DNA from 3 places in the Exiguobacterium sp. KKBO11 genome. Region 1 is predicted to be linked to each of the others. Evidence: riboswitches for the same ligand, from Rfam matches in the RefSeq annotation. Region 1 holds a riboswitch; each other region holds the start of a gene.
The links. A riboswitch is a leader RNA that binds a small molecule or an ion and turns the genes downstream of it on or off. The one in region 1 is predicted to bind lysine.
Positions count from the first base shown of each region.

Region 1 (4,811 bases):
TGAAATGTGCGACGAGACCCGCTTGCGATGTTTTATTGTAGTACGGTGTGACGAGCATCGCTGCGTCCGCACCGAGGCGCTCTGCGAGTAACGTCTTCTCGATTGTTGCTGCCGTGTTGTTCGAACCCGTTCCGGCAATGACTGGTACTCGTCCTGCCGTGATTTGAACGGCAGTCGTCAGTAGTTGTTCGAATTCCGTGTTCGTCAGTGTCGAACCTTCTCCTGTCGTTCCTCCGACGACAAGCGCCTGAATTCCTGCTGCGAGTTGTTGCTCGATCAAGCGTTCGAATACGTGTAGATCCAACTCGCCTGCTTCATTAAATGGTGTGACGAGCGCTGTACCTGCTCCTTTGAACATGAAGAACTCCTCCTTTTTTATGAATGAATCGACTGTTCGATTGCTTGGCGTGCGACTTGTACGGCATTCGAGGCGGCACCTTTTCGAATGTTGTCGGCTACACACCAGAGATGGAACGTGTTCGCGAGACTATCATCTTGTCGAATCCGACCGACGTAGACGTCGTCCGTACCACTTGCATCGAGTGGCATCGGATAACGCGTATTCGCGACATCATCGATGAGGACGACGCCCGGTGCGCCTTCAAGTGCTTCACGGATCGCTGCAACCGTCGTCGGCTGCGTAAACGTGACGTTGATCGCAACCGAGTGAGAATTCGTGACTGGAACACGCACACATGTCGCACTGACTGGTAGTGCTGGAAGATTGAAGATTTTCCGTGTTTCGTCAATCATCTTCTGCTCTTCTTTCGTATAGCCGTTCTCAAGGAACACATCGATATGTGGCAAGATGTTATCGTGAATCGGATGCGGATAATTGACGGGCTCTTCTCCGCGTGCTCCACGTGCCAGATCCTCGATTCCTTTTTGACCAGAACCGGATACGGCCTGATACGTCGTATAGTTGACACGCTCGAATCCCAGTGACTGGAGCGGTGCTAAGGCTACGACGGATTGAATCGTCGAACAGTTCGGATTTGCGATCAAGCGGTCCGTCGCTTGAATCGCTTGTGGATTGACTTCTGGCACGACAAGCGGAATCGTCTCCTGCATCCGGAAAGCACTTGAATTATCAACGACGAGTGTTCCGTTTTCAGCTAGTAACGGGGCATATTGTTCACTGATCGTTCCGCCCGCCGCGAACAACGCGACATCAATCCCGTCTTCCGTGATATTTGGTGTCAGCGCTTGGATCGTGATGGCTTCTCCCTTGAACTGTACCGTGTTCCCTGCTGAACGAGCAGAAGCGTAAGCGGACAGGCGGCTGACCGGGAAGTCCAGTTCGGCTAGTACTTGTAACATTTTTTGACCGACGGCGCCGGTTGCTCCAATGACTGCTACATGATACATCCTGTTTTCCTCCTTATAACTCGAACGCGTTTGCAATCGCTGCAACCGTCCGTTCAATATCTGCTTGTGCAATCGTGTATGAGATGCTGATTTCTGAAGTCGTAACTTGATAGAACGGAATGTTCTCTGCTCGGAAGATTGCGAACAATTTCGAAGCGACACCTGTTGCATCCCGCATCCCGATTCCGACGACAGATAATTTCGCGTGTTGATTATGGCGATCGACCTTGACTGTCGTGAAGCGATCCATGATGTCTTTCAATGCTTCATCGAGGAACTCTTCCTCATCGAGTGGACATGAGAACGATAAGAAAATGTCACTGTCGAACGTCGTTTGACTGATCATGTCGATGTTGACGTGGCGATTGGATAACAGTTCGAAGATATCGGCTACTGCTGCATTCGTTTGCGGTACGTGTTTGATTGATACCGTCAAGACGTTCTTCGTCACACTGACACTCGTCACCGCTTTTTGTTCCATTGTTTCCGTCGCTTCCATGATCCATGTTCCCCTTTTCGATTCAAGTGTTTTCCCGACGAAGATGTGTACGCCGTATTTTTTTCCTAGTTCGACACTTCGCATTTCCATGACCTTCGACCCGAGGGCGCTCATCTCCATCATCTCATCATACGAGATATGTGGAATCGGTTGAGCGGCGGCATGGATTCGCGGATCAGCTGTATAGACACCGTCGACATCGGTATAAATTTCGCACCGTTTATCAAGGACTGCCGCAAGGGCAACTGCCGTTGTATCCGACCCACCCCGTCCAAGCGTCGTGACATCACCGAGTTCGTTGACACCTTGGAATCCGGCGACGATGACGACATCGTACGTTTCGAGTTTTTGTCGTAACAGATCTCCATCGATCTGTTTGATCTTACTTTTCGTATGCACGCCCATCGTGCTGATTCCTGCTTGAGCGCCTGTTTGCGATAACGCTTTGACACCGAGCGAGTTGAGGGCGATGCTGAGTAATGAAATCGTCTGTTCTTCTCCGATGGCAAGCAGTCGATCGAGTTCTCTTCGCTCGGGGCGATCCGTGATGGCTTGCGCCTGAGCGATCAAAGAATCTGTCATCTTGCCCATCGCCGAAACGACGACGACGAGTTTTTCACCTTCGGCTGCGCGACTCTTCAAATAATTCGCAATAGACTGAATCTGTTCGACAGTCGCAACCGAGCTTCCACCAAATTTAAGTACAGTTGTCACAATCCTATCTCCTTTGTCCCGATACAGAAAAAAAACGACGGGCCGGTAGGAGCGTTCCTACGGCCCGTCGTTATCACGATCGGACAAACGAAGACAAAGTCATTCGTTCTTTTACGTAAGATAGCGCTCCGAAACATCGGTTTCGGCAGTACAACGGATCTTAACCGTTGTACCAGCAAACAAGAAGAAGCATCTTCTCGTTCACTTCGGCGGACTTCCCCTTTCACATCATTCGGCATGCTTGCCTTCAAGAATGATGCTACTCATGTCATCCGCGCCTCTATCTGTCGGTTGTTAGTTACAGTTATAGCAGACATCTTTTGTTAAATCCAGTCATTTGACTGTTTTTTTTCAAAATTCGTCAATTCGCAAGATGCTGTTTCGCGAGTTCGAGTTGCTCCGACACGGCAGCAAACCCTGTCCCGCCGTAGCTAGTCCGGCGTGCTACTGCTTGAACCGGATCGAGGAGCGGATAGACGTCTTCTGTGATATCAGGATGGAACGTTTGATACGTCTCGAGGTTCAAATCCTTCAGGAAACAACCGTTCTGCACACAGTAAAGGACGGCTTTGCCGACGATTTCATGCGCTTCCCGGAACGGTATGCCTTTCGTTACAAGGTAGTCAGCGAGTTCCGTTGCATTCGAGAAGTCTTGCATTGTCGCCTTCTTGAGCGCTTCGGTCTTAAACGTCGCAGATTCAATCATTCCGGTGAAGATTTGAACGGATTGGAGAACGGTATCTGCTGTATCAAAGACCCCTTCCTTATCCTCTTGCATGTCTTTGTTGTAAGCGAGTGGTAATGCCTTCATCGTCGTCAAGAAGCCCATCAGATTGCCGTAGACGCGCCCCGTTTTCCCACGAATCAATTCAGCGAAATCAGGATTTTTCTTCTGTGGCATCATGCTCGACCCTGTCGAGAAAGCATCAGACAACTCGATGAAGCCAAATTCTTGCGATGCCCAGATGATGATTTCTTCACAAAAACGCGAGAGATGCATCATGACGGTCGAGGCGATCCCGAGGTATTCGATGACGAAATCGCGGTCGGAGACAGCGTCGAGACTGTTCGGATAGATTGACTCAAAACCGAGCAACTCGGCAGAACGGAAACGATCGATTGGGAATGTCGTCCCCGCGAGCGCGCCTGCCCCGAGCGGAGATTTTCGGATCCGCTTTTGATTATCCGTCAACCGTTCGACATCACGTTCGAACATCCAGAAATAAGCGAGCAAGTGATGCGCAAGCGAGATCGGTTGTGCCCGTTGCAAATGCGTATAACCTGGCATGACCGTCTCGATATGTTGTTCAGCTTGTTCCGTGATAACCGATTGGAGCTCGCGTAATGCCGTCGTCAACGCTTCAACATGTTGTTCCATCCATAGATGTAAATCCGTTGCGACCTGGTCATTTCGGCTCCGTGCCGTATGCAGTTTTCCTGCAACCGGACCAATCTGTTCCGTCAATAGACGCTCGAGATTCATGTGAATGTCTTCATCTGCTAGCGTATACACATGATCCGCTAACGTCGTTTCCAGTTGCTTCAGTCCTTGCTCGATTTGTGTCCACTCGTCTTGAGCGAGGATCCCTTGTTCAAATAGCATCTGCGCGTGTGCGAGACTGCCTTTTAAATCGGCGCTCGTTAATTTTTGATCGAACGTGATCGATGCTCCGAAGGCTTCCGCTTGAGCGGAAGCACTTTCCGTAAAACGTCCACCCCAGAGTTTGGTCATTTCGTTACACCCGCCTGACGATGTACGCTCGCATGAGTCGAAACGGCAAGTCCGTGTAATTTGATGAAGCCTTTTGCTGCTTCATGATCGAACGCGTCTTCTTTCGTATACGTCGCAAGTTTCTCATCGTAGAGTGAGACAGCGGACTGACGACCTGTCACGGTTGCGTTTCCTTTGAACAGTTTAACGCGAACTTCTCCTGTGACGTCCTGTTGTGTCGCCGTCAGGAATGCTTTCAAGCCTTTCGTCAATGGTGCATGGAAGAGACCGTTATAGATCGTTTCTGCGTATTGTTTGCTGAGAAGTGGTTTGAAATGTGCGACGTCCTTCGTCAATGTAATCGTCTCGAGTGCAGCGTGCGCTTTGAGTAACACTGTTGCGCCTGGACACTCATAGACTTCCCGCGATTTGATACCGACGAGACGGTTCTCGACGTGGTCGATCCGTCCGACCCCATGTGCACCAGCGATGATGTTCAGTTCCGTGATCAGTTTCGCC
Region 1 covers NZ_LUCU01000055.1:175,611-180,421, forward strand. Annotated here, with positions in the region: gene dapA (4-hydroxy-tetrahydrodipicolinate synthase) at 1-358, opposite strand, end outside; gene AYO36_RS14955 (aspartate-semialdehyde dehydrogenase) at 376-1,368, opposite strand; gene AYO36_RS14960 (aspartate kinase) at 1,382-2,581, opposite strand; lysine riboswitch at 2,695-2,872, opposite strand; gene argH (argininosuccinate lyase) at 2,943-4,313, opposite strand; gene AYO36_RS14970 (argininosuccinate synthase) at 4,310-4,811, opposite strand, start outside.

Region 2 (4,811 bases), on a different contig from region 1:
GCTTCCACTCGAGGATCCAGTAGCGTTCGCGAATGATGTGTGTTTATTGATGGTATGAAACGAATAGATGTAAAAAAGGCATTGGATGCGCGCATCCAATGCCTTTTCTCGTACAGTGTTACATTAATCTGTTTGTAAATCAGAAGCAGTTTCACCTTTTTTTGAGAGAACGTTCAAAACGACGACAAAGAGTACGAATGTAACTAAGGCTCCGATGAAACCGAAGACTGAAGACTCGGTGAAACCGATGACTAAATAACCGACTGCCGCAGTAACAGCACCGACTAGCGCATACGGTAACTGTGTCGCAACGTGATCGATGTGATGGGATCCAGCCCCTGTCGAACTTAGGATTGTCGTATCGGAAATCGGTGAACAATGGTCACCGAAGACAGATCCAGCAAGAACAGCAGCAAGCGTCGGTAACAAGAGTGAGGCATCAACAGCCATGACGAGATCCGCACCGATTGGCAACATGATTCCGAATGTGCCCCAACTTGTTCCTGTTGAGAATGCCATCAAGCCGGCAATCAAGAATAATAAGAATGGCAAGTACGAAGCAGAAATCGAGTTGCTGACGAAGCTCGCGAGATAGTCACCGGTTTTCATATCACCGATGACAGCGATGATCGTCCAAGCGAATAACAGAATCACGACTGCTGGCCACATCGAACGCATACCAGCGACAATACTTGCACGGTAATCGCGGCCCGGAATTTTCCGACCGATAAGCATCAGGAAGGCAACGATCAAACTAATGACGACACCTGTGACGAGGGAACGGGTGACGTCCGTTGCCTCAAATGCACCGATTAAAGTAAACGGGCGGTTGTCGGCTGCAAGTGCCTGAGCACCTGTTCCGAGTAACGCACTGATCGTAGCAATGACGAGAACGACGATCGGAACGACGAGATCCCGAACTTTTCCGTTCGTATGTTCGTTGACCTCTTTTGCCATTCCCATCGGTGTTCCTTTTGACGCATCAAAAAGTTCACCATTCGCGGCACGGCGTTCATGCTGTTTCATCGGTCCAACAGAGACGCCAGAGTAAGCGATGTAAAGTGTTAAAAGTAATGCGAAAATCGCATAGAAGTTCATTGGAACGATCATCATAAAGGCACTAAACGCTGAGTAATCCGTAATCGAGTGCGTCGTTAAGATACCGGCGATGATAGAGATGATGAATGCGCCCCAACTCGAAAGCGGACTGATGACACAAACAGGCGCAGCTGTTGAGTCAATCAAATAGGCAAGCTTCGCACGTGAGACACCACGGCGATCCGTTAACGGACGACTGACGTTGCCGACAGCGAGACTATTGAAGTAATCATCGATGAAAATTAGGATACCGAGTCCGAAGGCAACTAAGCGTGCACCACGCGCTGTCTTGACGTGCGTAGAAGCCCATTCACCGAAAGCGCGAGCGCCACCTGATGTCTGAATCAATGTGGAAAGGACGCCGAGCAATAACAAGAAAACAAGTAATAAGACGTTCCACTCGTTTAAGGCACCGTCCGCCCAAAAGAGGCTGAAGATGTTCTTGCCGAGATAGGTTACCGTATCGATCGGGTTAAAACGGTGAAGTAACAGGGCACCGACGAGAATGCCGACACCTAACGAAAGAACGACCTTTCGGGTAAAAATGGCTAATAAGATAGCTAGTAAAGCAGGTACAAGGGCAATAATGGAATCTGAATAGTTGACCATGAAAAATATCCTCCTCTTTAATAAATGGCTTAAAGATGAGACCCCGCGGCACAAAAAAAGCAAGGGCACCGGCAACAAAGCCGACACCCTCGCTGGATGCGTCTTTCTTAGCCGAATTGGAGCGCTCCATACAATTGTTATGTATGGCAATCGATCGGGTGTTTCCCGAATCGACCAACGACGATATGCTCGACACATACTGTCATTTCGGCGATGTCACCTTTCCTGTAGTCGTCTTCGTTGTCATCCTCGGACCAAGTACTGATTGAAATCGCGCCTCTACCTCATCGATAGAATAGTCATATTCTGTTCTTATGGACACTTTATCATGTATTTCAGAAGCGATTCAACCATATATTCTGATAATTTAAGATAAAGTTGTTTATTCAGCAAAATATTGAATGAGCTGTTTCATCAAATAGGCTTGGTTTTCCTCGAATTGTTTTTTTCGATGACCGTTCGCGCCAGATGGGTGGGGGAATCCGGAAAGAAGCTGATGCTGTTCGATTCGTCCATCATGAATCAATCCACGGACTTGCGTCTCGACGACCCGACCGAGCGGAAGCAATAACGCTGGTTTTTGTAACTGATTGATCTCAGCGACGAAGTGTTCTTCCGCGTAGTGCCTTAATAAAGGGCTACGATTGATCTTCGGTTGATGACCCGAGTAATTCTTTTCGCGATAAAAGACGGGTTGCTTTAACAGTGACGTTGGATGCAATAATTTCTGATGTTGATGAAATAAGCTAGCCGTCGTCTCGATTCCGAGCAATGCTGGAAGCTCGAGTGTATCAAGCATCTGGACGAGATTACGTCGCATCGTTCCAGCAAAGCTTGCTGTATATTTGACGAGGCGTGCCGTCTCTTCTAATGAAACACCATGATGGAGGGCATCCGTCGCTTCTTCGAAAGCGATTCGCATCTGTTCAAAACCTGGTGTGATCCCGATGATGACGACTTTTGCTTCAGTATTGACATATTCGCCAATCGGAGAGTAATAGACGGTCAGCTCGTTCTCCTGTTGCAATAAAAAATCGTCCGTCCATAATTCATCACGTCGTAACGTACGATCGTCAGGTAAGCTACGAATGGCTTGTTCAAATATAGTTAATGAATTCATGAAGGACCCTCTCTCTCTGTAATGGCACTATGATAACAAATAATACCATTTGTGACAATTCGACCCTTTCACTATTTGTGTATAGGTATATAAAAAAGGACTCGATACGAGTCCTTTTCGTGCATCATGCGCGTTCTTTGACCGAAGCGACTTCATATGTCAGAATCTCGCTGCCGAGCATTGGCGATTCTCCTGCCTCACTACTCGCAGGTCGACTATGTGACGCTTTGAAATCGTCACTCTCCCGCCACGCTTGAAAACTCTTCATATCTTCCCAGTGCATGTTGACGTTCATTTCATCGTGTTCTTCGATGTTTTGCGTCAATAAGACCTCAACACGGATGAATCCGTCCATCGTATCAAGTCCACTTGGACGTGTAAAACGAGGAGCGAGAGCTGCAGCCATCCCTTTTTTGACTTTAATCCGGTTCGTAACGACGATCATCATAAAATCCCCTTTCAAAAAACGAGTAACGTACTTCTTCAGTATAGTACGATGAGGGAAAGAATGCCGGAAAGAAGGAACAAAAGACGATGAATGAACAGGAATATGATCAACGATTACGAATTGAGACCATTGAGATGCAACACCTTTATGGTGTGTTTAGTCACTACAATCGCTATGAACCGACGCCTTATGCGGCACTCAGCGAATTATGCGAAACCTATCCGTTTCAAAAAGAGGATATTGTCATCGATTTCGGGTGTGGGAAAGGGCGTTTAAACTTTTACTTACACGATCGTTTTGACTGTTCCGTCATCGGAATCGAGATGAACGGACAATTTTACGAGGACGCACTTCGGAATATGGCGAACTACCAAAGTCGACGGAAGCGGCGTTCCGGAAGTTTGCGATTCGAACAGACGTATGCCGAGCAGTATACCATTCCGGATGAGGCGAATAAGTTTTATTTCTTTAATCCATTCTCTTCACAAATTTTCATGAAAGTGATCGATCACATTTTAAGTTCGGTCGAACGTTCCCCGCGTTCGGTTGATCTCATCTTGTATTACCCGACCGATGAATACCGGGAGTACTTGGAGCGCCATACCGTATTCGAGCAAATCGATGAGATTCGATTACGAGACCTCTATGAAAAAAATCATGACGAGCGGTTCGTCATCTATCGCTTTGATCCGAACAAACTGCTTCAAAACGGGTATGAATACAGTGAGGAAAGAAATAAAAGATAGGGAGGTCGGATGATGATCCGTTTGGAGCATGTGACGAAGGAATTTGCGCCGGGGCGTGGGATATTCGATGTCAGTTTTACAGTTGATCCGGGTACGATATTCGGTTTCATCGGACCAAACGGATCTGGAAAATCAACGACACTCCGACATTTGATGGGACTACTGGCGGCGGATGGTGGAAAGGCGACGATCGGTGGTTTTGATTGCTGGAATCAAAGTAAAGAAGTGAAGAAATTGGTCGGTTATTTGCCAGGGGAGATTAGTTTACCTGGAGACATGACGGGAGCAGACATGCTGGATTTGATGCAACGACTACACGGTAGCGATCCGGCACGGCGACAACTGTTGTTGAAACGATTTCCTTTTGAGACGAAGACGAAAATCCGCAAGATGTCAAAAGGGATGAAACAAAAATTGGCACTTGTCGGTTGCTTCATGAAGGATGCACCCGTCTATCTACTTGATGAGCCGACCAGTGGACTCGATCCTTTGATGCAAGAGCGTTTTTTAGAGTGGATCGAACAGGAGAAGCATGCTGGAAAAGCGATTCTAATGAGTTCACACCATTTTCCGGAGATGGAAAAATCGTGCGATCGAGCGGCTTTAATCAAAACAGGGCGCATCATCGTCGAATCGGATATTCATGAGTTGGTTCGATCGAGTCGAAAGACGTACACGATCGTCTTCCGAACGGAGGTGGAAGCAGCACAGTTCGCGATGCAAGTCGGTGTTGAACCGAAGCGGACAGAAGTCAGTTTTCAAACGGATGAGACGCTGAGCTTGAATCAGG
Region 2 covers NZ_LUCU01000044.1:176,399-181,209, reverse strand. Annotated here, with positions in the region: gene htpG (molecular chaperone HtpG) at 1-58, shown strand, start outside; gene AYO36_RS13650 (Na+/H+ antiporter NhaC family protein) at 124-1,707, opposite strand; lysine riboswitch at 1,819-1,997, opposite strand; gene AYO36_RS13645 (uracil-DNA glycosylase family protein) at 2,090-2,827, opposite strand; gene AYO36_RS13640 (heme oxygenase) at 2,952-3,272, opposite strand; gene AYO36_RS13635 (methyltransferase) at 3,362-4,021, shown strand; gene AYO36_RS13630 (ABC transporter ATP-binding protein) at 4,031-4,811, shown strand, end outside.
Region 2: linked by a shared signal. The riboswitch ahead of AYO36_RS13650 (Na+/H+ antiporter NhaC family protein) and the one ahead of AYO36_RS14960 (aspartate kinase) in region 1 are both predicted to bind lysine.

Region 3 (4,811 bases), on a different contig from region 1:
CCTGGAAAAACGATTCGAAACGAACAAAAAAGCGCAATCTTTCTCATCAGACTCATCAGAGAAAAATTGCACTTTGTCTTCAATCTCAATCACCTTCATTTATAGAAGGTGGTTCACACATTATGATTGACGTGGATGTTCCGGGAAGTCCATCTCGTCATAACGAACGATCGACGTTCGATTTTTGAATTTATGTCCTAACCAGAAGGCAAGGAATAATGGAATACCAACATACGTTGCGGCAATTCCGACCCAATCGATTTGATCCGCAAGGAATGCTGCGTAGTTTTGACCAACGATGACGAGGAAACAAAGACCGAATGCGAACAGCGGACCAAACGGGAACGCTGGTGCAACATATGGTAAGTCTTTCAACGAGTGACCTTGTGCAAGGAATCCTTTACGGAAACGATAGTGACTGATTGCAATCCCGAGCCATGCGATGAAGCCTGTCATCCCCGAAGCATTGAGTAACCACAAGTAGACTTGTCCACCAAACATCGACGTCAAGAAACAGAGTGCACCGATTGCTCCTGTTGCGAGCAAAGCGTTACGCGGTACACCGTTTTTCGATACTTTCGCGAACAACTTCGGTGCATCCCCTTGGCGAGCAAGCGTATAAAGCATCCGAGTCGAAGCATACATACCTGAGTTTCCGGCAGATAGAACAGACGTCAAGATGACGGCGTTCATGAGTGCTGCTGAGAAGGCAAGACCCGCTTTTTCAAAGACAAGCGTAAACGGACTAACCGCTACGTCCGTAATGTCATTGGAAACCAAGTTCGGACTCGTATACGGAATGAGCATTCCGATGACGAAAATCGCGAAGACGTAGAAAAGCAAGATGCGCCAGAAGACTTGTTTGACTGCTTTTGGAACATTCTTTTTCGGATCTTCCGACTCACCCGCGGCAATCCCGACCAGTTCTGTACCTTGAAAACTGAATCCGGCAACGAGAATGATACCGATGACGGCAGGAATCCCACCGACGAACGGTGCATCGCCAAGTGCAAAGTTTTTAAAGCCAACCGGTGGCTCTGATGTAAAGACACCAAAAATCATCGCAACACCGACGACTAAGAAGACGATGACGGTAACGACTTTAATCATCGCAAACCAATACTCCGCTTCCCCGAATCCCTTAACGGAGAAGTAGTTCAAGCCAATCATGAGTAAGAGGAACAAGGCACTGAAATAAAATCCAGGAACATCCGGGAACCAATATGTCATGACGATTTGTGCTGCGACGAGCTCGACTGCGATCGTGACTGCCCAGTTGTACCAGTAGTTCCAGCCGAGCGCAAAGCCGAATGATGGATCGACGAATTTCGTTCCATAGGTCGAGAAGGATCCAGCGACCGGCATATACGCTGCCATTTCACCAAGACTTGTCATGAGGAAGTAGACCATCAGACCAACGATTGCATACGATAGGAGCGCCCCACCTGGTCCTGCTGCTGCGACGGAAGCACCGGACGCAATGAAGAGTCCTGTTCCGATCGCTCCACCGATGGCGATCATTGACATATGACGGGCTTGTAATCCACGTTTTAATCCTTCTGCTGTCGAATCTGTTGTTTGTTTCACATCTAGATTGTTCATTTCGTTCGCTTCTCTCTTTAATAAATTTTTGAGAGGACACTTTTTGAATGAAAAAACAAAAAGCGCCCTCATCTTCCAGATGGAAGATGAGAACGCAACATAATAAAATGGATGCGCCTCATTCTACCGTCGTGAAAGATAGCTCTCCACAAGTAGGTGATACCCGACTTGTGACAGTATTAGACCTATTTGATCTAATCCCAATCGATCATCTTCAAAGCGATGATTGATTTCGGCAATTCTTCCTTTCAGGTCACCTCATCTGTCGCTTGACGACATCCGTAACCGTACTCTTAAGAACTGCAACCTCCATCCCACTGGTTGAGTGAGAACTGAATTAAGTTAGTTATTACTACGCCATATTACACAAAACGCCACAAAATTGTCAATTGCCTTTTTCGAATCTGGGGTAGTCGATGGTAAAAATCCGATATGTTTAGTACACTAAATGGTAGAAGTCCACTGAGAGAAAGGATGCTGCTTGCATGCCACAGGAACGTGATTTGCTAACTTATCGACTCGAGGAACAAATGCGTGTCATTCTTCGTACCCTGCGACGTGAACTTAACCGGCTATTTGAAGGAACGGCGACCCGGAGTGAGTTTTTCATCTTACGAAGCCTTTCAGAAAATGGTCCTCAGCGCCCGACGCTTCTTGCGGAACAATTTGAGCTCGCGACGAGTCAAGTCACTGCTTTGACGGATAAGCTGTATAAACAAGGATATGTCACACGGACACGTTCGACGGAAGATCGTCGTTCAATCGTACTCGCTTTGACGGAGGACGGGGAACGTGCATTTCGGGATCTCGAAATCGTCCGGAAAAACTATTTACAAGACCGCTTCGGTACATTGACGGAAGAAGAGCTCGAAACGATGGTTCATGTCTTTGATAAAATTTTACAGACGATGGATGAGGATACCCTTACTTCATCTTCTTAAAAACGGTAGATTTTCTACCGTTTTTTCTATTTTGGTCTAAAGATTTCCCTCTGTCTAACCGTTATCTACTTGAGTATACTGGAAGTATATATATGGAAATCTGTTAGCTGGGGGAGTTGGGAGGATTTGTTGTCCATCATGAATCAATTCATCATTAACTTTTGTCTACTGTTCACAACGATTACTCTCTTGTTCTTACCGTTTCGGAATCAACCGCGTATTTCATTGAACTCCAAATGGAGCATTCGACTTATACTCGGAGCAGTCTCTGGTCTGATTGCGGTCTTATTAATGTTCAATGGGATCCAAATCGATGTCGCCCGTGTTGATTTACGTATCGTTCCCGTCGCGATCGCCATGCTGTTCGGTGGTTTCCCAAGCGCCATCGTTGCAGGAGCAATGATCATCGGGACACGTTACTTTTTAACACCAGTTGATCAAATGGAAGGATTTTATTTATCTACGCTGATCATCGTCTTATTCATCACGACGATTGGGATCATTCGTCGATTCGTCCATGTCTCGATGCGTCATTTTCAACTTATGGTGTTGGTCGGTATTCTCTATTCGTTACCCGCCATCTACATCTTGACGCACAGCTGGTCGACATTCTTTAAAATCTCGATTGCGTACGTCTTCTTTAATTTATTAGCTGGCTTTGTTGCCTTTCGATTACTGACGGAATTACGCCGTCACTTCGAAAACATCCAGTATCAGCAGAAACTCGCCATGACGGATGCTTTGACAGGGCTCGCCAATCGCCGTCGTCTGGATGACTCGCTATCGCTTGTCGGTTCGACCGATCAAGGCTATTCACTTGTGCTCATCGATATCGATTTCTTTAAGCATGTCAATGATACATATGGTCATGATGCGGGCGATGATGTGTTACGCCAACTCGGCATGACTCTCGCTTCCTTGACGCGTCCAGACGACCTCGTCGGACGGTACGGTGGTGAAGAATTTTTAATCATCTTACCAAGTACTTCGGCGAAAGAAGCGCAAAAAATAGCAGAACTAGCTCGGCTGACGGTCGCACGTAACCTGTTCCCGACAGCAGATGTACCTGATCTACAAATTACGATCTCACTTGGGATTTCACATTCCAGTGGTTCGCATACGTCACTTGAAGCATTACAACAGGCAGATAAAGCGTTGTATTATTCAAAAGAAAGTGGACGGAATCGGAGTACGATCTATACGAAAGAACTCGCATTCCGACAGGCTTAAACTGATTGGACACTTCCGCAGGGAAGTGTCTTTTTTACGTCCTCATTCCGTCTCTTTAGGAAAACCGATACTCTCAACCGTTCCAAAGACGATCATCCGACTTAATTGTTCTGCCATATACTCTGATGAATACGGTCGACCGTTTCGTAACCAAGAAATCAACAATCCCAACTGTCCACCAATGACATAGTTCAATAATAAGTCCCGATCGACGAACGTAGCTTCTTCTGTGATTTGCGGTCGAAACACAAGACGATAGTTATCTTTCAATGTATCGAGAAAACGGGAGATGAACGTTTTGATCGGTCCTTGAACGAGCATCGTTTGATAGAATAATTCATTTTCTTCGATATGAATGAACAAACGAGCAAAATAGCGACTCACCTGCTCGACTGTCGGAAAGACAGTTCCTGTACCCGTGATCCGAATTGCTTGTTCAAGTGCCTTCATTTGCTCCTCAACGATTTGGTCGAGCAAATCATACTTATCCGTATAGTGTGCGTAGAAGGTCGAACGGTTCACACCGGCTCCATCCGTCAGCATTTTGACAGTAATACTCGAGAAGCTGTGCGTCTTCAATAAACGAAATAATTCCATTGTAATACGGTCACGTGACCGTTTTGGTCGGGGATCACGGCTCTCATTCATCCATATTTCACTCCTTTTCCATCCTCTTTTCATTAATGAATCCGTTATCATCTATTTTTCCAACATTTTGTCGGAAATTGTCGGTTGTTTGTTAGCTAATGATCCATATAATTAACTATATTAATTACTCCTCCCCCCAGAGGAGTACTTTTTTTGAATCGATTGTACACAAGAAAGGATGCTAACACACCCATGAGTATGAAAAAATTATTGATCATCAATATCGTGACACTCATCGTTTTAATCGGTGGTGGTGTTGTCGGATACTACTATTACGATCAAGCAACGAGCTATGTCAAAACAGACAATGCGAAAATCGACGGTAAGATGATAACGGTTGCGAGCCCAAGCGCTGGTAAATTAACAGACTGGTCTGCGAAAACAGGCGAA
Region 3 covers NZ_LUCU01000033.1:64,946-69,756, reverse strand. Annotated here, with positions in the region: gene AYO36_RS11410 (amino acid permease) at 121-1,602, opposite strand; lysine riboswitch at 1,734-1,922, opposite strand; gene AYO36_RS11405 (MarR family winged helix-turn-helix transcriptional regulator) at 2,088-2,543, shown strand; gene AYO36_RS11400 (diguanylate cyclase) at 2,682-3,773, shown strand; gene AYO36_RS11395 (TetR/AcrR family transcriptional regulator) at 3,816-4,421, opposite strand; gene AYO36_RS11390 (HlyD family secretion protein) at 4,614-4,811, shown strand, end outside.
Region 3: linked by a shared signal. The riboswitch ahead of AYO36_RS11410 (amino acid permease) and the one ahead of AYO36_RS14960 (aspartate kinase) in region 1 are both predicted to bind lysine.